Regions from separate parts of the Nocardioides faecalis genome, predicted to be linked through region 1. Evidence: riboswitches for the same ligand, from Rfam matches in the RefSeq annotation. Region 1 holds a riboswitch; the other holds the start of a gene.
The links. A riboswitch is a leader RNA that binds a small molecule or an ion and turns the genes downstream of it on or off. The one in region 1 is predicted to bind cobalamin.
Positions count from the first base shown of each region.

Region 2: it holds a riboswitch for cobalamin, as region 1 does, so the genes downstream of both, KG111_RS12230 (hypothetical protein) here and KG111_RS04465 (prenyltransferase/squalene oxidase repeat-containing protein) in region 1, are expected to answer to the same signal.

Region 1 covers NZ_CP074406.1:959,922-971,129, reverse strand. The annotation lists gene KG111_RS04470 (hypothetical protein) at 1-406, opposite strand, end outside; gene KG111_RS04465 (prenyltransferase/squalene oxidase repeat-containing protein) at 388-1,557, opposite strand; cobalamin riboswitch at 1,636-1,790, opposite strand; gene KG111_RS04460 (HNH endonuclease signature motif containing protein) at 2,207-3,586, opposite strand; gene gatB (Asp-tRNA(Asn)/Glu-tRNA(Gln) amidotransferase subunit GatB) at 3,820-5,319, opposite strand; gene gatA (Asp-tRNA(Asn)/Glu-tRNA(Gln) amidotransferase subunit GatA) at 5,322-6,839, opposite strand; gene gatC (Asp-tRNA(Asn)/Glu-tRNA(Gln) amidotransferase subunit GatC) at 6,916-7,215, opposite strand; gene KG111_RS04440 (hypothetical protein) at 7,259-7,696, shown strand; gene KG111_RS04435 (alpha/beta hydrolase family protein) at 7,733-8,791, opposite strand; gene ligA (NAD-dependent DNA ligase LigA) at 8,788-10,899, opposite strand; gene KG111_RS04425 (TetR/AcrR family transcriptional regulator) at 11,000-11,208, shown strand, end outside.
Region 2 covers NZ_CP074406.1:2,619,016-2,630,223, reverse strand. The annotation lists gene KG111_RS12250 (UPF0182 family membrane protein) at 1-2,292, shown strand, start outside; gene KG111_RS12245 (trimeric intracellular cation channel family protein) at 2,432-3,046, shown strand; tRNA gene KG111_RS12240 (tRNA-Met) at 3,128-3,201, shown strand; partial or broken gene KG111_RS18325 (transposase) at 3,457-3,585, opposite strand; partial or broken gene KG111_RS18515 (transposase) at 3,688-3,983, opposite strand; gene KG111_RS12230 (hypothetical protein) at 4,613-5,680, opposite strand; cobalamin riboswitch at 5,758-5,899, opposite strand; gene KG111_RS12225 (hypothetical protein) at 6,194-7,555, shown strand; gene KG111_RS12220 (hypothetical protein) at 7,552-8,598, shown strand; gene KG111_RS12215 (hypothetical protein) at 8,754-9,593, shown strand; gene KG111_RS12210 (ABC transporter ATP-binding protein) at 9,590-11,026, shown strand; gene KG111_RS12205 (hypothetical protein) at 11,023-11,208, shown strand, end outside.

The sequences.
Region 1 (11,208 bases):
GGTCGAGACCGTTCACCCCGAGGCCGGCGTACGCCCAGGTCGTCGTACCGGGGTCGGCCCACCACAGCGACCAGTAGGAGTCGCCGGCGACGCACCGCCCGTCCTCGGGCAGGCCGTCGATGCGGCACACGTAGCCCTGCATGCCCGGCGCGCCGGTGCCGCTGAGCTCGAAACCCGCCTCGTCGAAGACGTACGACGCCGTGCCGGCCGCCGCGCACGCCGTCCTGGTGGGGCCGCCGAGCTCGTTGGGGTCCACCAGCACGGTGACCTCGTCCGCGGCGCAGGCGGCCGGGGCCGCCGCCGCGACGCCGGCCGAGGCCGGGGCGCTCGGCGACAGCGGCACCGCCGCGAGCACCAGGCCCGCGGCGGCTGCCGACGTCGGCAGGCTCAGGAGCCGGCGGGGCACGGTGCCTCGTCCGCTCCGTCCGGGGTCGCGAGCAGTGCCGGCAGCGCCTGGATGGTCGCGGCCCGCCACTGGCCCTCCGTCGTCTTGGTCAGGCCCTTCTTGCCGGCGGCGCGCACCGCGGTGTCGTCGAAGGCGATCGCGCCCGCGTCGCGGGCGAGGACGCCCTCACACTCACCGAGCTGGCGGCCGCGGACCCAGGCGGCGGCCTGCGCGGCCGCCTCGTCCTCACCGGCCAGGTGCAGCGCCCAGCCCGCGAGCCCGGTGCTGTTGGCGTTCGGGACCACCGCTCCGTCGCCACCGGAGAAGGAGCCGTCCTCGGCCTGCTGGTCGAGGATGTAGTCGATGCCCTTGCGCAGCGCGGCGTCGAGGGTGGCGTCGTCCTCGGCGAGGTCGTGCAGCAGCACGTAGGCCAGGGCGGTGGTGTCCACCGGCTCCGGCGCGGCGCCCGCGCCGTCGCAGGTCTGGTCCGCAGCCGCGGCGTCGGGGAAGTAGAGCCGGAAGAAGCCGGCCGAGCACTGCTGCTGCAGCAGGTAGTCGCGGGCGGCCTCGGCCTCCTCGGAGCCGGCGAGGGTGAGGCCGCGGACGGCCCAGGCCTGGCCGAAGGAGTTGGCGTAGTCGCCGAAGCTGCTCTTGTCCTCGGCGCGGCCGGCGGTGGGGCCGGCGTCGGGACCGGCGTCCTCGATCCGCTCCTCCAGCTGGGCGAGGAGGTCGATGCCGGCGAAGTCGCGCGGGTCGGCGCCGGTGTCCGCGGCGAAGGAGAGGAGCTTGGCGGTGGACCCGGCGTAGACGTCCTCGCCCGGGCTGGCGTACTCCGCCGCGCCGGCGACCAGGACGTCGGCGATCGCCGGGAGGGCGTCGCTGTCGGGGTCGACGGCCCGCAGCGCGTAGGCGAGGTCGATGGTGGAGCCGAGGTCGTCGGTGCCGTACTGGCGGTTGCGCAGCACGCCGTCGGTCAGCTCACCCTCCAGCCAGCGGGCGCCGGCGAGCGCGGCCTGGGGCGTGCCGGGCTCGGCGCCGGACCCGGTGGCGGAGCCCGAGGCGGGGTCCGAGGCCGCAGACCGCTTGTCGTCGTCCTCCCGGCCGCAGCCGGTGAGCAGGAGCGCGAGGGACAAGCCGGCGGCCGAGAGCGTCCGGGCCGTCCGAGGGGACATGAGGGTCATGGTTCCTTCCCGCTGCACGAGCAGGAAGAGGGCTGTCCCCCCGACCTGCTGCTTTCCACGACAGCGTTGGTGTCAGGACGTCACGGGGCGGGTGCTCCGGCTCGCGCCTGCCCAGGACTCGGTCCTGGAATGACGCTCACGGTTGCGGGTCAGCGCCGGATTCGCACCGGCTTTCCCCACCAAGGACGTGGTGATGTTGTCCCGCGCAGCGTACTCCAGATCTGGCGCGGCGCCGCCATCGGTTCACGTTCCACCGGCCCGCCGGTGGAGGTGCGAACGACAGCGCGCCGGAGCGGGTCTGACTGGGGGTGTCCTTGTGCGGCGGCGGCGCGGATGGGCCGTCGGAAAGTGCGTCGGTGGGTGAGTCGCTCAGTGGGAGACAGGTTCGACGGTCGTCTTGTTCTGCCCGCAGACGATGTAGCGCGCGTACTCGGGCTCTGGCACGCACCGTCAACCAGTTCTCTGTCCCCGAGCGGCGCATCCCGTCGCACCTCGATGTCGTAGGAGACGCAGACGTCGTTTCAGGACCGGGCACGGACGGTCTCCCTCAAGACGTACCAGGCAGTCACGCTGACGACCCCGATCACGGAGGCAGCGGCGAGGACCGCCGGTGCGATAGGGGCACACCAGTGAGTGCAGGTCAGGCGGCGGGGTCGAGCCCGGGTTCGAGTGCCGGATCGGCCAGCGCGTCCGGCCAGTGCCCGGGTGGGTCGAGTGCCTGGGTCCCGTTCGGGCCGACGTGGAAGAACCAGCCGTGGGGACTTCGCCAGAGCAGGTGGCCCGGCATGAGGACGAAGTACCGCCATCCGGAGTGCGTCTTGGCGCGGTGGTGCCGGCGGCACAGCGGGTGCAGGTCACAGGGGCAGGTCGAGCCACCCTCGGCGTGCGGGATCCGGTGGTCGAGGTCGCAGCGCTCGGCGCGCCTGCTGCAGCCGGGGAAACAGCAGGTGGTGTCGCGCAGCTCGACCTGCTTGCGATGCCTCTGCGGGATCTCGTATCGGTCGACCGGGTCGCAGTCGGCCAGGTCGATCACCGGCTGCACGCTGATCGAGGTGGCCGTACGCAGCCACTCCCGGATCTGCTCCTTGAGCACCGGCCGACGTCCCTCGTGCCAGCGCCCGACCGAGTTCGGCTCGCCGCCGTCACCCACGACCTCGCTGAGCATGGTGTCGGTGAGGTGCACGGAGATCTCGGCCTTGCGACCAGCCGAGCGGACGACCATTTCTCCGGTCTCCTCGTCGGTGGTGAGCAGGTCCAGCTCGAGGTCGTTCCGCGCCAGCTCACCGACCGCGACAGCCCGCCGCACATCGAGCGACTCCTCGGAACCGAGCCGGCCCAGCAGCGTCGCCCGCCGGCCGACGGCGTCGTCGAGGTCGGCCGCGTCGGCGGCGTCGAGGAGACCACCGATCACGGCCAGCCCGTTCTCGTTCGCCGCGCCGACGTCGAAGTGCCGGTGATCGGCGGCCTCCTTCCGGCGGGCCTCAGCGGCCACAGGGTCATACCTGAGGACCGCGGTCGCCACGACGCGATCCATCTCCGCCCACCCCACGCGCCCGACCCGCGATGCGACCTGCCGGTCCACGAACGCCGCCGCATCCGGGTTGAGTGACCGCGTGAGGTCCGCGACGCGCTCGGCGCGCCAGGTGGCGACCTTCCCGGACATCACCTGGCCGTAGAGAAGAGGGAGCCGCCAGGCGCACTCGATGATCCGCCCGACGTAGACCCGGCCGCCGTCGGGTGAACGACCCAGCACGGCAATGAGCTCCATCAAGTGGAACTCCGAGACCAGCGGAGCACCGGGCCCCGCGATGGGGACACCAGTGTCGACGAACGAGTCGCGCACCGTGGCGGCGTGCTCGGGTGCGTCGACCACGTTCTGGTCGGCCCACGCGACGATCGCGGCCCACTCGTCGATCATCAGGTCGGCGCGGCGCCGGACGCCGGCGCTCAGCACGTTGAGCAGCTCGGCGACCGGACGGCCGTCGTGCTCCGCTGCTGCGGTGCTGCTCCTGAGATCCATACCTGGATTCTCCTCCGACCCTCCGACGGAACCCGGCCCCCGAAAACCGCCTGTGACCTGCAGAAACCACCTCGGTTGTCTCGCACAGGCTCGCCCACCGGGGTGGCACCGAGGAGGGCGAGCACGGTCCGGCGGGAGCGGAACATGAACCCGGCCCTACGCCGCCGGGACACAGCACCGCCCGCGACCAGCTGGCCGCGGGCGGTGTGGACGGGCTCAGGAGCAGGCGAGGCTCAGGCGAGCTTCTCCAGGATCAGCTCGCGCACCCGGCCGGCGTCGGCCTGGCCGCGCATCTCCTTCATCACCGCACCGATGAGGGCGCCGGCGGCGGCGACCTTGCCGTCGCGGATCTTGTCCGCGACGTCCGGGTTGGCCTCGATCGCCTTGTCGACGGCAGCCGAGAGCGCGCCGTCGTCGGAGACGATCTCCAGCCCGCGGGCCGCGACGATCTCCTCCGGGGTGCCCTCGCCGGCGATCAGGCCGTCGAAGACCTGACGGGCGAGCTTGTCGTTGATCCGGCCGGTGTCGACCAGCGCCTGCACGCCGGCCACCTGCACCGGCGTCACGCCGACCTCGGCCAGCTCGACGCCGGTGTCGTTGGCACGACGCGTCAGCTCGGAGAGCCACCACTTGCGGGCAGCCTGCGGGGCAGCGCCGGCGGCGACGGTCTCCTCGATCAGCTCGAGCGCCCCGGCACCGATGGTGTCGCGCATCTCGAGGTCGCTGAAGCCCCACTCCTTCTGCAGCCGGACCCGCTTCGCGGCGGGGTTCTCCGGCAGGGTGGCGCGCAGCTCCTCGACCCACTCCCGGCTCGGCGCGACCGGCACCAGGTCGGGCTCGGGGAAGTACCGGTAGTCCTCGGCGTCCGACTTCTCACGACCCGAGGAGGTGGTGCCGTCGTTCTCGTGGAAGTGCCGCGTCTCCTGCAGCACCGAACCGCCGGCGAGCAGGATGCCCGCGTGCCGCCCCATCTCGTAGCGCACGGCCCGCTCGACCGAGCGCAGCGAGTTGACGTTCTTGGTCTCCGAGCGGGTGCCCAGGCCGCCGGAGCCCTTCGGCGCCAGCGACAGGTTCACGTCGGCACGGATCGAGCCCTGGTCCATCCGGGCGTCGGAGACACCGAGGGCGACGATCAGGTCGCGGATCGCGGACACGTACGCCTTGGCCACCAGCGGCGCCTTGTCGCCGGTGCCCAGGATCGGCCGGGTGACGATCTCGATCAGCGGGATGCCGGCGCGGTTGTAGTCGACCAGCGAGTAGTCGGCGCCGTGGATCCGGCCGTCCGAGCCGCCGACGTGCGTGGACTTCCCGGTGTCCTCCTCCATGTGCGCGCGCTCGATCTCGACGCGGAAGGTCTCCCCCTCCACGTCGACGTCGAGGTAGCCGTCGAAGGCGATCGGCTCGTCGTACTGCGAGGTCTGGAAGTTCTTCGGCATGTCCGGGTAGAAGTAGTTCTTCCGCGCGAAGCGGCACCACTCGGCGATCTCGCAGTTCAGCGCGAGACCGATCCGGATCGCTGACTCCACCGCCTTGCGGTTGACCACCGGCATCGCGCCGGGCAGGCCCAGGCAGGTCGGGCAGACCTGCGTGTTGGGCTCCGCACCGAACGCGGTCGGGCAGCCGCAGAACATCTTGGTGTTGGTGTTGAGCTCGACGTGGATCTCCAGGCCCATCGCCGGGTCGAACTTCGCGATCACCTCGTCGAAGTCGACCAGCTCGGTCGTGGCGGCCATCGTCACTCACCTTCCTTGCGGTACGACGCGGGGGCGAGCGGGCCGCCCCACGTGGCCGTCAGCGCGGCCTCCAGCGCCGCGCCGACCCGGTAGAGCCGGGCGTCCTCGAGCACCGGCGCGAGGAACTGGATGCCGGTCGGCAGGCCGTCGGCGCTGCTGGTCCCCGAGGGGATCGAGATGCCGGGCACCCCGGCCAGGTTGGCGGGCAGCGTCGCCAGGTCCTGCAGGTAGTTGGCCAGCGGGTCGTCGGTCTTCTCCCCCAGCGCCCACGCGGTGGTCGGGGCGGTCGGGCTGACCAGCAGGTCGACGGACTCGAAGGCACGCTTGAAGTCCTCGATGATCAGCGTGCGGATCTTCTGCGCCTGGCCGTAGTAGGCGTCGTAGTAGCCGCTGGACAGCGCGTAGGTGCCGATCAGGATGCGACGCTTGACCTCGTCGCCGAAGCCCTCGTCGCGCGAGACCCGCATGACCTCCTCCGCCGACGGCGAGCCCTCGGGGGTGACGCGGCGGCCGTAGCGCATCGCGTCGAACTTGGCGAGGTTGGAGGAGCACTCGGCCGGCAGGATCAGGTAGTAGGCCGCCATCGCGTGCACGAAGCTGGGCAGGCTGACCTCGCTGATCTCGGCGCCGAGGCCCTTGAGGACCTCGATCGCCTCGTCGAAGCGCTCCACGACGGCCGGGCTCCACGCGTCACCCTGCAGCTCGGTGACGATGCCGATCCGCACCCCGCTCAGGTCGCCGGCGGCACCGGAGCGCGCCGCCTCGACGAGACCCTCGAGCCGGCCCGGCACCGAGGTGGAGTCCTTGGGGTCGTGCCCGCCGATGAGCTCGGCCAGCAGCGCCGCGTCGAGCACGGTGCGGGTGCACGGGCCGAGCTGGTCGAGGGAGTTGGCCAGCGCGATCACGCCGTAGCGCGACACCGAGCCGTAGGTCGGCTTCACCCCGACCGTGCCGGTCATCGCGCCGGGCTGACGGATCGAGCCGCCGGTGTCCGAGCCGATCGCCAGCGGGGCCTGGAACGCGGCCACCGCGGCGGCCGAGCCGCCACCGGAGCCGCCCGGGATCCGGGTGTGGTCCCAGGGGTTCTTCACCGGGCCGTAGGCGGAGTTCTCGTTGGCCGAGCCCATCGCGAACTCGTCCATGTTGGTCTTGCCGAGGATCGGCAGTCCGGCGGCCTTGAGCTTGGCGGTCACCGTGCCGTCGTACGGCGGGACCCAGCCCTCGAGGATCTTGGAGCCGGCGGTCGTGGGCAGGCCCTCGGTGGCCAGCACGTCCTTGATCGCGATCGGCACGCCGTCGAGGGCGTGCAGCGGCTCGCCGGCCGCGCGGCGCGCGTCGGAGGCCTTGGCCTGGGCGAGCGCACCGTCGGCGTCGACGTGCAGGAACGAGTTGAGCCCGTCGGGGCCGTCGTTGGTCGCCGCGATCTGGTCGAGGTGGGCCTGGACCAGCTCGACGGAGGTGACGTCGCCGGCGGCCAGGGCGTCGGCCTGCTCGGCGGCCGTGGCGTGGATCCAGCTCATGCGCGTCCTCGCTTCGCTCCGGGCGCGCACGAGGCACGCCCGGCGCTGTGTCGAATGGTTCGCTCGCTGCGCTCGCTCACTGCTCGTCCCCCAGGATCCGCGGGACCGCGAACTTCTGGTCCTGCGCCTCCGGGGCGCCGGCGAGTGCCTGCTCCGGGGTGAGGCTGGGGACCACGACGTCCTCGCGGAACACGTTGGTCATCGGGAGCGGGTGGGAGGTGGGGACGACGTCGTCGCCGGCAACTCCCTGGATCGACGCGACCGCCTCGAGGATGACGTTGAGCTGCGGGGCCAGGTGGTCCAGCTCGGCGTCGTCGAGGTCGATCCGGGCGAGGTCGGCCAGGTGGGCCACCTCCTCGCGGGACAGTTGAGACATGCCGACAATCCTAGGTGCCGGGCACGTGCCTAGAATCCGCCGGGTGCACCCCCTCACCCCGACACCGCCGCGGATCCCGCAGCGCGTGCTCGTCGTGGGGACGCCCGGGGTCGCCCTCACCAGCCTCTGCCAGCGCCTGGCCGAGGCCCTCGACCTGCCGCTGGTCGAGCCCACCGACCTGTCCGGGCCCGAGGACCTCGCACGGCTGGCCGCGTTCGAGGGCTGGGTGACCCCGATCGCCGACGAGGCCGGGCGGGCCGCCCTGCTCCCCCGCGCCGACCTGCTGGTGAACCTCGTGCACGAGGAGGCGGGCCTGCGCGGCCTGGTGAAGCGGACCGTGCGTCGCATCCGGGCCGAGCCCGGGCCGGACCTGGCCTGGCTCACCGACGTGCCGCGGATCCGCCCCGGCCTGCCGCTCGCGCGCCTGGAGCCGGCCGACGCGGCGGCCTGGGTCGCCGCCCTGGTGCCGCCCGCGCACTGATCGCTCAGCGCAGGGGCCCGCTCAGCGCAGGGGCGCTCAGCGCAGGTGGGTGCGCAGGAACGTCTCGGTGCGCTGCATCGCGTCCTCGAACTGCGGCCCGAAGGCGTGGCCCTCCCCCTGGTAGACCTCGAAGGTGACGTCCACGCCGGCACGGCGCATCGCGCGCACGGTGGCGCGGCTCCAGGCGATCGGGCAGGTGTCGTCGGCGGTGCCGTGGTGCACCAGCACCGGCTCGGTGAGGTCGACGAAGTAGGTCCGGGCACTGATCCCGTCCCAGAACGCGGGGTTGGCCGCCGGCTCGCCGTAGGTGCGCAGGATCCGGCGGGCCACCCCGCTGCGGGCCGGGTCGGGCCGGATCCACTGCTCGAAGTTGTCCTCCGCGCGCGAGCTGACCGGGGCGAACACCACCCCGGCGTCGACGAGCCCCGGTGCGACGACGAGCGCGTTGTAGACCACGCCGCCGCCCATGGAGCGTCCGACCAGGCCGATCCGCTCGTCGTCCACCGGGCCGTCCCAGGCCCGCAGCGCCTGCACGGCGCCGATCACGTCCTCGGTGTAGCCCATCCGCATGTCGAGCTCGCCGAGCGGCCCGTCGGCGGAGCCGGCGTGACCGCGGTAGTCCACGTGCAGCGCCACGTAGCCGCGCTCGCCGAACCAGGCCCGCTCCCGGGTCAGGCCCTGCCCGCCGGCGTAGCGGTCGGGATCGATGTAGCCGTGCGCGAGCACGACCACCGGGAACGGCCCGGGGCCCTCCGGTACGGCGATCCGGCCGGTCAGCCGCAGCCCGCCGGCGCGGTAGGTGACGTCGTACTGCGTGTGCCGCGGGGTGCGCAGCACCTCACGGCCCAGCCGCAGGCGGGACCCGGTGAGGTCGCCGGACTCGTGCCGGGCGCGCAGCGCGGGCAGCGACACCGGGTGCGGCGCGCTGGTCGGAGCCGTCGTCGACGAGTCGGTCAAGGAGCCGGCGGAGGAGTCGGTCGAGGCGGGCGGCGTCTGGGCGTCGGGAGGCTCAGGAGCATCAGCCTCCGAGCAGCCGGCGACGAGCAGCGCCAGGACCGCCGCCGTCGCCGCTGCCCGCCGCCATCGCCCTCTCACTCCTCCAGTGTCGTCTCGGGCGGGCCGTTGTCCAGCAGGGCGACGAACCCGTCCTCGTCGAGGATGGGCACACCGAGCTGCTCGGCCTTGTCCGCCTTGGAGCCTGCGCTCTCCCCGACCACGACGTAGTCGGTCTTCTTCGACACCGAGCCCGCCGCCTTGCCGCCGCGGGACAGGATCGCCTCCTTGGCGGAGTCGCGGGAGAAGTGCTGCAGCGAGCCGGTGACCACGATCGTGAGCCCCTCCAGGGTGCGCTCGACCGACTCGTCACGCTCGTCGGCCATCGCGACGCCGGCGGCGGTCCACCTGTCCACGATCTCGGCGTGCCAGTCCACGCCGAACCACTCGATCACGGCCGCGGCGATCGTCGGGCCGACCCCCTCGGCGGCGGCCAGCGCCTCCTCGGTGGCGGCGCGGATCGCGTCCATCGACCCGAACTCGGCCGCCAGGGCGCGGGCGGCGGTCGGCCCGACGTGGCGGATGGACAGCGCGACCAGGACCCGCCACAGCGGCACCTGCTTGCGGGCGCCGAGGTTGTCGAGCAGCTTCTGGCCGTTGGCGCTGAGCTGCGGGCCCTCCTCGCCCTTCTTGGGCGCGCGGGTGAACAGCGGCGTGGCCAGCAGCTTGTCGGCGTCGAGGTCGAAGACGTCGCCCTCGTTGCGGATCACGCCGGCGTCGAGCAGCGCCGTGGCCGCCTCGTAGCCCAGTCCCTCGATGTCGAAGGCGCCGCGGCCGGCGACGTGGAAGACCCGCTCGCGCACCTGCGCCGGGCAGTGCTCGTGGTTGGGGCAGCGGCGGTCCTTGTCGCCCTCCTTCTGCTCCACCAGCGGCGTGCCGCACGAGGGGCAGGCGGTCGGCATCTCCCACTCGGGCAGGCCCTCGGGGCGCAGCGCCAGCACCGGGCCCACGATCTCGGGGATCACGTCGCCGGCCTTGCGCAGCACCACGGTGTCGCCGGGGCGCACGTCCTTGCGCTTGACCTCGTAGCCGTTGTGCAGCGTGGCCATCTCCACCGTCGAGCCCGCGACGCGGACCGGCTCCATGACGCCGTACGGCGTGACGCGGCCGGTGCGCCCGGTGTTGACCTCGATGGCGAGCAGCTTGGTGTTGACCTCTTCCGGCGGGTACTTGTAGGCGATCGCCCAGCGCGGCGCGCGGCTGGTGGAGCCGAGCCGGCGCTGGGCGGAGACGTCGTCGACCTTCACCACGACGCCGTCGATCTCGTACGGCACGATCGAGTGCCGGTTCTCGCCGGCGTGGGCGACGTACTCCTCGACCTTCGCCAGCGAGTCGACGACGCGCACCTTGTTCGAGACCGGCAGCCCCCAGGTGGCCAGGGCACGGTAGGCCTCGGACTGCGCGCGCGGCTCGAAGCCCTCGCGGGCACCGATGCCGTGGCAGACCATGCCCAGGGCGCGGGAGGCGGTGACGCGGGGGTCCTTCTGCCGCAGCGAGCCGGCGGCGGCGTTGCGCGGGTTGGCGAAGGGCGCCTTGCCGGCCTCGGTCATGGTGACGTTGAGCGCCTCGAAGGCCTCGACGGGCAGGAACACCTCGCCGCGGACCTCGACCAGGTCGGGGACGGCGAACTCGTCGGTGCCGGTGAGCCGGTCCGGCACGGAGGCGATGGTGCGCACGTTGGGGGTGACGTCCTCGCCGGTGCGGCCGTCGCCGCGGGTCAGCGCCCGGACCAGGCGGCCCTTCTCGTAGAGCAGGTTGATCGCCAGGCCGTCGACCTTGAGCTCGCACAGCAGGGCCGGGTCCTGGACGCCGTCGCGGGCGAGCCGGGCGTGCCAGGCGCCGAGCTCGTCGAAGGAGAACGCGTTGTCCAGGCTCTCCATGCGCTGCAGGTGGTCCACCGCGGTGAACTCGGTCGACACCGCGCCGCCCACCTTCTGGGTGGGCGAGTCCGGGGTGCGCAGCTCGGGGTGCTGAGTCTCCAGCTCCTCCAGCCGGCGCATCCGGGCGTCGAAGTCGGCATCCGACAGCGTCGGGTCGTCGAGCACGTAGTAGCGCCACCGCGCCTGCTCGATCTCCTCGGACAGCGTTGCGTGCTCCTCGCGGAGCTCGTCCGGCACGACCGGTACGACGGGGGCGGAGTCGTCGCTCATGGGCGACATCTTCTCCTGTCCCTCCGACAGCCCGGCCGACAGCCCGGTGCACCGGAAAACCCCTTGACCGGCGATGGAACGGAACCGTACCGTTTCAATGGTGTCACCCCGGGAGATCATCGCCGTCGTCGGCCGTCCGCGCGTCTCGGGCGACCGGGAGCAGCAGATCCTCGACGCCGCGCTCGCCGTGCTCGCCGAGGTCGGCTACGACCGGCTCACGATGGACGCGGTCGCGGCCCGCGCCAAGGCGTCGAAGGCGACGCTCTACCGCCGCTGGGACGGCAAGCCCACCCTGGTGATCGACGCCCT
Region 2 (11,208 bases), 1.7 Mb from region 1:
TCCGTGCTGGTCGGCACCTTCGTGCTCGCCAAGTCCGTGGACTACTTCCTCGGCCGCTACGACCTGGTCACCCAGGACCACCGGCTGTTCACCGGCATGAACTTCACCGCCGAGAACGCGGTGCTGCCCGCGCGCAACATCCTGGTCGCGGTCGCGCTGATCTGCGCGCTGTTGTTCTTCCTCAACGTGTGGCGCCGCACCTGGCAGCTGCCGTCGGTGGGCCTCGCGCTGCTCGCCCTGTCCGCCGTCCTGCTCGGCATGATCTGGCCCGCCATCGTGCAGAACTTCCAGGTCAAGCCGTCGGAGGCCGACAAGGAGAACAGCTACATCAAGGCCAACATCGACGCCACGCGCACGGCATACGGTCTGGACTCCGTGGAGAGCGCCCCCTACCAGGGGATCCCGAGCGGCGAGCCCACCCGCGAGCAGGGCGCCAGCGTGCTTGGCCAGCTCACCAACGTGCCGGTCGTCGACCCGCTGCAGGTGCGCGAGACCTTCCAGCAGCGCCAGCAGGTGCGGGCCTACTACTCGGTGCCCGAGGTGCTGGACGTGGACCGCTACACGATCAACGGCGAGGAGGTCCCGCTGGTGCTCGGCGTGCGGGAGCTCGACCAGTCCGGGATCAACGCCTCGGACCAGAACTGGTCGAACCTGCACACCGTCTACACCCACGGTGAGGGCCTGATCGCCGCCTACGCCAACCGGATCTCGCCGAGCGAGGTCAACGGGCGCATCGTGTGGGCCGAGGGCATCGCCGGCGAGGGCACCGAGGGCGGCAAGGCGCTCACCGAGCGCGAGGAGTTCGAGACCCGCGTCTACTACGGCGAGTCGAGCCCGACGTACTCCGTCGTGGGCAAGGCCAGCGCGGACTCCGACCACGTCGAGCTCGGCTTGGCCGACACCGACAGCGACGAGGGCGACCAGCGCACGACGTACGACGGCAAGGGCGGGGTGCCGGTCGGCAGCACCTTCAACCAGCTCATGTACGCCATCAAGTTCGGCGAGCCGAACTTCCTGCTCTCGGGCCGGGTCAACGAGAACTCCAAGGTGCTCTACAACCGCAACCCGGTCGAGCGGCTCGAGCGGGTCGCGCCCTGGCTGACCGTCGACGGCGACCCCTACCCGGCGGTCGTCGACGGCAAGATCCAGTGGATCATCGACGGCTACACCACCACCGACCGCTACCCGAACTCCCAGCGGGAGTCCTTCGACGACATGATCGACGACTCCCTGCAGCAGGAGACCGGGCTGCAGACGCTGCCCACCGACGAGATCAACTACATGCGCTCGGCGGTGAAGGCGACGGTCGATGCCTACGACGGCACGGTCACCGTCTACGAGTGGGACACCGAGGACCCCATCCTCAAGACGTGGATGAAGGTCTTCCCCGACGTGGTCAAGGCCAAGTCGGAGATCCCCGACCAGCTCATGGAGCACCTGCGCTACCCCGAGGACATGTTCAAGGTGCAGCGCTACCAGCTCGCCAAGTACCACGTCACGAACGCCGGTGAGTTCTACCAGGCCAACAACCGCTGGGAGGTCCCGGAGGACCCGAACGCGGCGCGCCCGGTGTTCCAGCCGCCGTACCGGCTGTTCTCGACCGGGGTGGACAACACCAACGACTGGTCGCTGACCTCGGTGTTCGTGCCGCGCGGCAAGGGGACGCTGGCGTCGTACCTGCAGGTGAACTCGGACGCGACGTCGGAGAACTTCGGCAAGCTGCGGCTGCTGGAGATGACCGACGCCAACGCGCCGGGCCCGGGCCAGGTCGCCAACCAGATGCAGCAGGACGACAAGGTGGTCGACGCGCTGACCGCCTATCGGGTGCAGGGCGCCACGCCGCCGAGGTTCGGCAACCTGCTCACGCTGCCGGTCGACGGTGGGCTGATCTACATCCAGCCCGTCTACGCGGTGCGCACCACCGGCGCCTCGGCGTTCCCGATCCTGCAGTACGTCATCGTCAAGTACGGCGAGAGCGTCGGCATCGAGCGCAACCTGCCGTTGGCGCTCGCCGACGCCCTGGACGTCGACCTCGAGGGGGTCCCGGCGCCGGCGCCGGAGAACGAGGGCGGAGCCGAGGAGCCCGACGGTGAGGAGCCGCAGACCCCGGCGGAGCCGGTCAGCATCGACGAGCAGATCGCTGCGGCGCTGAAGGAGGCCGACGAGGCCTTCACCGCGGCGCAGGAGGCGCAGGCCGAAAACGACACCGCGGAGTGGGCAGCGCAGCTCGAGATCGCCGAGAAGGCCGTGCAGAAGGCTGTGAAGCTGGCCAACCAGCGCGACGCGCAGTAGCCGAAGCTCACGCCAGCTAGCACCGCGAGGCCGGCACCGGGTCCATGTGACCCGGTGCCGGCCTCGTCGCGTCCGAGGTCGTGCGCGCGCCGCGACCCGTCGGCTGGCCCGCGCGGGTGACAGGCGGGAGGATCGGGACGTGCTGCTGACCCTGGACCTGCTCGGCATCGTCGTCTTCGCGGTCTCCGGTGGCCTGCTGGCGGTGCGCAACCAGCTCGACATCGTCGGCGTGGTGGTGCTGGCCATGGTCACCGGGCTGGGCGGGGGAGTGATCCGCGACGTCATCATCGGTGCCGACCCCGCCGCGTTCGCCGACTGGCGCTACCTGCTGGCCCCCGCGGTCGCCGGCCTGGTCACGTTCCTGTGGCATCCCGCGGTCGGCCGGTTCGAACGCTCGATCAACGTGTTCGACGCCTTCGGGCTGGGCCTGTTCGCCGTCGCCGGCGCGGTCAAGGCGTACGACGCCGGGCTGGGCCTGCTCGCCTCTGCCGTCCTCGGGGCGGTGACCGCGGTCGGCGGCGGTGTGCTGCGCGACGTGCTGGCCGACCGGGTGCCCGTGGTGCTGCGAGACGGTGAGCTGTACGCCATCCCGGCGATCGCCGGCGCCACCGTGGCGGTACTGGGCAAGGAGCTCGACCTGGCGCCTGTGGTGGTCACCCTCACCGGTGCCGGACTGACCATCGGCTGGCGGCTGCTCGCCCTGCGCCGTGGCTGGGTGGCACCGCGTCCCCGCACCTCACCACCCCCGCCGTGACCGCCGCGCGACCGCCGTGGGGCAGAGAGGTACCCCGGATTTGGCGTCCCTGGGCGCGTCCCGTAATGTTCTCTTCACCGGCGCGGGGTGGAGCAGCTCGGTAGCTCGCTGGGCTCATAACCCAGAGGTCGCAGGTTCAAATCCTGCCCCCGCTACAAAAAACAAGGCCTGACCTGCGGAAACGCAGGTCAGGCCTTGTGGTTTTTCCGAGCAGGGCCCTCCAGCCCCCGTGCGAAGTCCCAGTTCCCGACTGCCTCTTCCCATCGCACGGCGCGCGACCTTCCGTTGCGCCATGACGTCCTGGCTGGACGCATCCGCTGTCCTTCGTGCCACGCGCGCCTGCGTGCTCTTGGTGCCTTGTGCGTCGACGTCCTGGGGCTTCGAGATCAACGCCCTCCCGCGGGCGGCGTTGGGAAGATGCCCACGACGCGGGAGCGGCGCTTGATCTCCTTGTTGACCCGCTCGAGCGGGTTGGTCGACCAGATCTTGCGCCAGTGCTCGCGTGGGAACGCGGTGAAGGCGAGGACTTCGACCTTGGCGTCGTCCATCAACGGACCCAGCTTGGGGAACCGGGCGGGGAGGTCGTCGCGGGTCTTGTCCTACGCCGCGTGGACGTCCTCGGGCGGTGGGCTGGGCGAAGATCATCCGGAACGCCGTCGCCACCAGTTCGGCCTGTCCCTTGGGGACGTGGGCCAGCAGGTTGCGGGGGTGTTGCGGACGTGGAGGTAGGTCGCATCCAGGTAGACGTAGGGGAACTTCACGTGATCCAGGGCGCGGGTGCGGAACGCGCCCACGGTCTCGTCGAGGTGGCGCAGATCCTGGAGACTTCGGACTCGCTGGTCCCGACCGCGCCCATTGCTTCGATCAGGTCGTCGACGCTGCGGGTGGAGGTGCCGTGGACCTAGGCCTCCATCACGACCGCGCACAACGCCTGGTCGCTGCGCTCATCCGGTGCGGCGCCGATGCGTTCGGTTGCTTCGAGCTCGATCAGCTCCTGCAGGGCGACACGGACCGAGTCACGGACCAAGTCGACACCATCACCGGCACGGAACGCCTCAAGGAGCTCGGACAGGGCAGACTGGGGCAAGGCCATCGGTGGACCTCTTCTTCGATGAGTGCTTGGCCGTACACGCCGAAGATCCCGCCGATGGCCGCCTACGTCTTCACGCCTCGCCGACAGCCCTCAAACCCCACCACTCCAGGGGACTCTCCTGCGTGGCGACGCGAACGGCGCACGCGAGCTGATGCACTCCTTCGGCGACGTAGCTGGCGTCCGGGGCACTGCTCCTCACCGAGCTCAGCCTCGGCCTCCTGCACCGCGAGACCGGCGAGTCTCTGGAGGCATGTGTGCGCCGGGTGTGCTTGGAGATGGATCCGCCCGGGCTGACGGGGCGCACCCCAGGGGCGCCACCAGACGTCGGTTGTGCCCGGTGCACGCGCGCGGCACTACTGGGGAACCTGGACGAATCCTCCGCGGGGCCGCGCGTTCGTGCGAGCCCTAGGCTCGCAACGCGGCATGTTGTGCGGGTGGGGCTCGACCGATCGGGCCCCACCCGCACGACGGGGTCAGCGGGTCACGCGCGCGGTCTTGGCGGAGGTGCGGACCGCCGAGGCATAGCCGGGCTTGGCGGCCCGGACCCGGACCGTGATGCGCCGGCCACGGTCCTTCGGCTTGATCACGTAGGTCTTCGCCTTTGCCTTGGCGATGGGCTTGCCGTTACGCAGCCACTGGTAGGTCAGCGTCACCTTCCCCGGGCCCCAGGGCGAGGTGACGGCCCGCAGCTTGCCGCCCACCTTGGCCCGGCCCTTCACGCGCGGCTTCACGGCCTTGAGGCGGCCGGCGCGCACCTTCGCGGTCGGTGCGGACTCCAGGGTGGTGGCGCGGTGGCCGGGCTTCGACCCGGTGACGGCGAGCGTGATGCGCGCCCCTCGGTCGGCCGCCTTCAGCCGGTACGACGCGCCCCGCGCGCCGGCGATGGGTGCCCCGTTGCGCTTCCACTGGCGGGCGAGGGTGGCGCCGTTGCTCCATGAGCCGAGCGCGGAGGTCAACGACTTGCCGACCAGCGCCTGGCCGGCGACCTTCGGGCGGGTGCCCGTGACCCCAGGGGTCTCGGGCACGGTGTCGGGCTCGGGCTCAGCAGGTGTACTGAACTGCGGCGTCGGGCGCGGGACGCTGGCCCAGTCCTGGCCGACGAGCCGGGCGCCGAATGCCTTGTTGAGGTTGGCGCCGTCGGTGACGATGCCGTGGTTCCCGGTGTCCCAGGGGCCGGGCACGGCCGCGCCGGAGAAGAGCCACCACATCGCGTCGCCGCTGTACTCCTCGACGCCCTCTATCGAGGTGATGTAGCCGCTGCGATCGGCCTTGACCTCGAGACCCACGGCCTGCAGGGCCGCGCCCCGGCTGTGCTCGGGAGTGCTCCTCACGACGCCGCCAACCAGGCAGCGGACCAGGAAACCTTCGGGCGGGACCGTCTCGGCGACCTCGTTGCCGAAGTCGACGACGACGCTGAGGCCCTCGTCCTTCTGGCACCAGCCGGTGCGCCAGTCGGCAGCGTGGGCCGGCGAGACCAGGCCCGGCAAGGTGCTGATGACGAGTGCGCCGACAGCGGCCAGCGCGGATTTCTTGAACTTCACGGAGACTCCGATTCCGGAGCAGGGGGAGCCGTCGCCGACATCGGCGCTGGCGACCAACTGCATTCCTCGACAGTGTGTGGACGGTCGTACGGCGCGAAGGCATTCCGACTTCGACGGCACTCGGCGCGTCGTCACGGCTGCGGGTCAGTGCCGGACTCTCACCGGCTTCCCCCTCGTCGCTGTGGGCCGGAGAGTACGTCAGGCCGTGCGGGGACGACCAGTTGTTGCCTCGGTGTCCGCGCTCACATGCATGCACGCGACGACTCGCGGCGGTGAGCATGCGGGTGGACCGCCCGCGTCGGATCCGAGTGGGTGTGCCACCATGACGCCGTCACACAGTGACGCATCCCCATCAGAGGAAGCCGGTGCGAATCCGGCGCTGTTGCGCAACCGTGAGCTGGTCACAGCGAGTCGGGAACTCCGGGGATGCAGCCGTCACCCGTCGTCGCACAAGCGCGGGCTCGGAAACCTCCGGGTTGCCCTGCCTGTGCGTGCTCCCTGGAGGTCTCCTCGATGCCGCGCGCCCTGCCCGCCTCTGCGCCGACCCGTGTGGCGCGTGCCGCCGCCGCCGTGTGCATCGCGCTCGTCACCGTCGTCTCATCGTCCTCCCACGCCGGCGCGGCTGGGAAGGTCGGGCAGTCCCAGAGCGTGCTGTGCGACGGCTACACCGCGGGGACCTGCTCGGTGACGACCGACAGCACCGTCGCTGCCCAGGACCAGCTGCTGCGGGTGAGCGCCACCGGGAATCCAGGGGCGCACCTGGTCCTGCAGTTCTACGTCATCGAGTTCAACTCCCGAGGTGAGCTGACCGGGCTGGTCCCGAGCGGTGCGCCCGTGGACGGTGTCACCCGGGACCTCGGCGCGGGCCGGGGTCGCCTCGACGATGCGCGACTGATCCCGCAGGCCGTGGCCGACGTCCCGGGCGGGTGGGGCTTCGTCGGTCTCGCCGCCGACTCGTCCCTCGACCTGTCCACCCGGGTCGGGCAGGTGGTCGAGTTCGGCGGCCGCACCCTCAAGCTGCTGGGGGACCGCTACGCCGAGCAGAAGCCGGTCGGGGTGTCCTTGAGCCTCCACGTCCTGGGCAACGTGCCCGGTGTCGGCTACTGGGTGGAGTACCTCGCCGACGACGGCACATGGACGCCGTTGCCGGGGCACGGTTACGGCGCTGCCCAGCGGCTGCTCGCCAGCCCCGGCGAGATCTCCCAGCTCACGTACTCCGTACCCACCGAGCTGACGCCCGGCCAGCCCTACCGCTTCCGGGTGAACCACCACCTCAATTACGGCGGCGCCGAGGACCGGCCGGTCGCCGATCCCGCCCATGCGGAGTGGGTCGTGGTGCCCTCCGAGCACGGCAGGACCCAGCCCCTCGGGCAGCAGTTCGACCCGACCAAGGCAGCCGGGCAACCCGACCCGCGCACGCCGGGTGGTGGGTCGGGCGGCGGGGCGGGTGGCGGCGGAGCGACGCCACCCCCTGCTTCTCCTCCCGCGACGTCACCTGCCGCGCCGGGCGGCGCCCCGGCACCGGATCCCACGCAGGGTGACGACGCGCCGGCTCCCGCCGCGCCCAGGCCGGCGGACGGTGAGCAGGCCACGCCACCGCCGGTGACCCCCTCGCCCGCCGGGTCGACCGGGCCGACCGACGACGCGTCGTCGGCCGGGGCAGCACCCTCAGCGGCCCCCGCAGCGCCGGCGCCGGCCGGAACGGCCACCGTCTGGGGCGACGAGCCACGCGCCGACGCCGCTCCTCGGGCCGGGGAGACCCCACGGCCCCTGACTTGGTCGTTGACCCTCGCTCTGCTCGGGCTCGTCGCCGCTCCGGGGATCTGGCTGTGGTGGCGGCGTCGCGGCATGGCTGATCGGGGTGAGTCGTGGTGAGCGCGGCGATGACGTACCGCCGGCGCGGGCTGACCGTGTCCGCCCTGCTCATAGCCGCCCTGCTCGCAGCGGTGCTCCTCGGGCAGGCGCCGGTCGCCGCTGCCGCGACACCCGAGACCGACCGGCTGTGCAGCCACGACAAGCTGCGCTGCTCGGTGCAGGCGCCGCCTCGGTGGATCGCCGGCAGCACCCACCAGCTCGGTGTCACCGGCCGCCCCGACACGAAGGTGAACCTCCAGGCATACCGCGTGACGACGAGCGCCGCCGGCGCGGTGAGGTGGCACAAGGTCGGCTCCGAGATCGCGATCACCACCAACGACGACGGCTGGGGCAGCGCCGACCACACCCTGCCGCCGCTGCCGGACGACACGCACGGGGGACCGGTCATCCTCGCTCCCGCAGAGGCGCGCGGCCAGGACCTCTCCGACGTGCTCGGCGCCTGGACCGAGCTGGTGGGCGAGACCCCGGAGCTGGTGGGCGACGGGTTCGCCACGAGCAAGCCCGTCGGCACCCGCCTGCCCCTGCTGCTGGACCACGTCGTCCCCGGCTCCGAGTACGCCGTCGAGCGTCTCGACGGCACCTCCTGGCTGCCGGTTCCCTCCGCCGCCGGCGCCACCGCTCCGGCGGCGACCGCCCGGTGCGAAGCCACGCAGTGCACGGTGGGCTACGTCCTCCCGCGGGGTCTGTCCGCCCAGGCACACGACTTCCGTCTCGTCGACCTGCGTCGTGGAACCCCGGTGCTGACGTGGTCGGCGCGCCCGGACTCGTCCGGTACACCGCGTCCAGTGCCCGCACCCGAGGTGTTCCCCGCCCTCGGCGCCTCGGTGACGGGCTCGCAGGCGGCCAGCGTCGGTCTCGATGGCGCCGCCGTGGTGCGCCCACGAGGTCGCAACCTGGACGTGCCCACAAGCGACGCCGGCATCTCCGCGGCGCCCAGCGCGGGCGCGCACTCGGTGGGCTCGGTGCAGGTCGTGGCCGGAGGGCTGGCCGCGCTGGCGCTGCTCCTCGTGCTGGTGCCGACGAGCCGCCGGAGGACTCGATGAGGGCCCGAAAGAAGGCGGCCCGGGGGACGTCGGTCCGGGGCGCGACCGATCACGGGCGCCCCCACGCCCGGATCGATCTCGGCGCGCTCGGATGGATCGCCTGGGCGGGGACCGCGTTCCTCCTCCTGAGTCGCGAGTCGTCCCTGTGGATGCCGGTGAGCGTGTTGGTCGGCGTGGTCATCATCTGGTTCTGCCGGGGCCGCGAACGCGCCGGGCTTGCCGCACCGGTGCTGGCCATGGGGTCCTGCGTCGCGGCCGCGTGGGTGGTGGTGACCGTGGCCGTGGGACCTGGCAGCGGTGGCGACGTGGTGTGGGTGCTCCCGGAGTGGGCTCCGGCTTCAGGCGGCAGGGTGGGTGGGCCGGTGACGACCGGGCGGTTGTGGACGGGCGTCGAGCTAGCCCTGCGGGCCCTCGCCCACCTGGCGCTGCTCGCCTGCGTGGCGCGGTGTGTCAGCGGTGAGCGGCTGGCCGGGCTCGCCGACGTGGCGTTCGGCCGGCTGGCGCCGGTGGTCCACCCCTGGTGCTTCCTGGCCGACGAGCTGGCCCGGGCCGAGCGGCGCCGGGCGCCGTTGCGCGCGCACAGCTTGGGGCGCGTCGCGTCCGGTGGAGTTTTGCCTGCTGCGGCGGACCGTGCTGCCTCTTGGCGTGCGCTCGGTGCGTCGACGCCGAGCGGCAGGCCTGCGGAGCGGGTCCGGGCGCTCGTGGTGCTGGTCGGGGCCGGCCTCGCGCTGGCGGCGTCGGTCGCTGCTGGCGTGGGCGGCGTCGAGGCGTCACTCCTGCTCGCAGTGGCCGTGCTCACGACGGGGTTCCTCCTGAGCCTTCCGCGTGCCGAGAGGCCCGACCCGGGAGAGGTCGTGGTCCTGGTGTGTGCCGCGCTGAACCTCGTCGTCGCGATGGTCGACCTGGACCCCTACCTCCGCGCCCTCCCCCTCCTGCTGCTCCCGGCCGCGACGCTCGCCACCTGGAAGCCCTTCCCCGGAGGGGCCGTGCGATGACCTTCGAGATCGAGGGGTTGGCCGTCTGGCTCCCCGGGCGTGGCGTCGCGGTCGGCCCCGTCTCCTTCTCCGTCGACGGAGTGACGGTGCTGACCGGACGCAGCGGGGCCGGTGCGTCCGTGGTCGCCGATGTCTTGGGAGACGCGCTCCCCAGGGCGGCGCTCGTGCGGGGCACGTGGTCGCAGCACGTCACGATCCACCATGTGGGCGGCGTGCGGCTCGACCCGACCCTGGACGTCACGGTGGCTCAGGCGCTGGGGTCCAACGGTGCCCTGGCTGCGCGGCTCTGGCGAGAGGTGACGGGACAGGAGGACCTCCGCGTCCGGGCCCGGACCCTCGATCCGGCGACAGCGGCGGTCCTTCCTGCTCTGCACGGGGTGATCCGGTCGCGGGCCACCCGCGCCGAGGGAACCCCTACGCTGCTCGTCCTCGACCAGCCGCTGACCCACCTCACGCCCTCGCTGCGACGCGCACTCGCCGAGACCGTGCGTGCCTGCGCCGACTCCGGGGTCGACGTCTGCTGGATCGAGCACGATCTCGCCGTGGCCGTTCCCCACGCCGACACGGTCGTGGAGTTCCTCGAAGGCCAGGGCCCAGCCGTGCAGGCGGGCGCGACGTGGACCCCGCGGACGCTGCCGCTGCCGCCCGAGGCGGCGCTGGCGCGGGCCCTCGGCGCTCCCCGTGCCGCGTGGTGGGACCTCGCTGGGCTGGGCGCCCACCCCGAGGTGCGCTCGGCGGTGCCGACCCGAGGTGCCGCACCGGCACGGGACGCCACCGCGACCTCGGTCTCGCCCGGGCGCTCCGGCCTGCCCTGGCCGGTCGAGGTGGTCGCGGGCGAGACGCTCGGGATCGTGCCGGCCGACGGCGACCGGAGCACGGCGCTTGCCGTGGCCGCTCGGCTCGCGGCGACCACGGACGGCGAGGCACGGCCACGTCCGCGGCTGAGCTGGCCGGACCACGTCGCTCTCGGCCGCCTGGTGACCGCGTGGTGTCGCGCCCACGGGGGAGACCCCGCTGCGGTCCTCGCCGAAGCCGGACGGCTCGCCGTCGTCGACCCGGCGCGCACCCTGCGCCAGCACAGCACCGGTGAGTGTCGCGCAGTGGCGTGGGCCCTCGGGACCGCATCCGGGCGGACCGAGGTCCTCGACCAGCCGGAGGCGGGGCTCGACGCCCACGGACGTCGTGTCCTGGCGTCGGCGCTGGCCGAACGTGACGCGAGCACCGCGGTCCTGCTCGTGTCCCATGACGCCGAGCTGCTGGTCCGTGCCTGTCACCGTCTGCTCGTCCTTCCTCCGGCCGGGAGCGGACCCGACGGCGCGGCCGTGCTGGGCCCGCCTGCCCTGGTGGCCGACCGGCTTCCGCAACCACCCGCGCTGCGTCGCGCCGGATCCCGTGCCTTGCGCGTGGCTGACGTCCTGAGGGAGTCCCGATGAAGGGTTGGACCCCCGTGACCGGGACCGGTCGCGCCGCGACCGCCGTCGCCGTGCTGTGGTTGGCAGGCGGCCTGGTGTGGACGGGCTGGCCGGTGTGGGACTCCGTGGGAGCCCCGGACGCCAGCCAGGTGCGCGCTGAGGCGCCATGGGTGCTCGGGGCCCAGGTCGCCGGGCTCGGACTG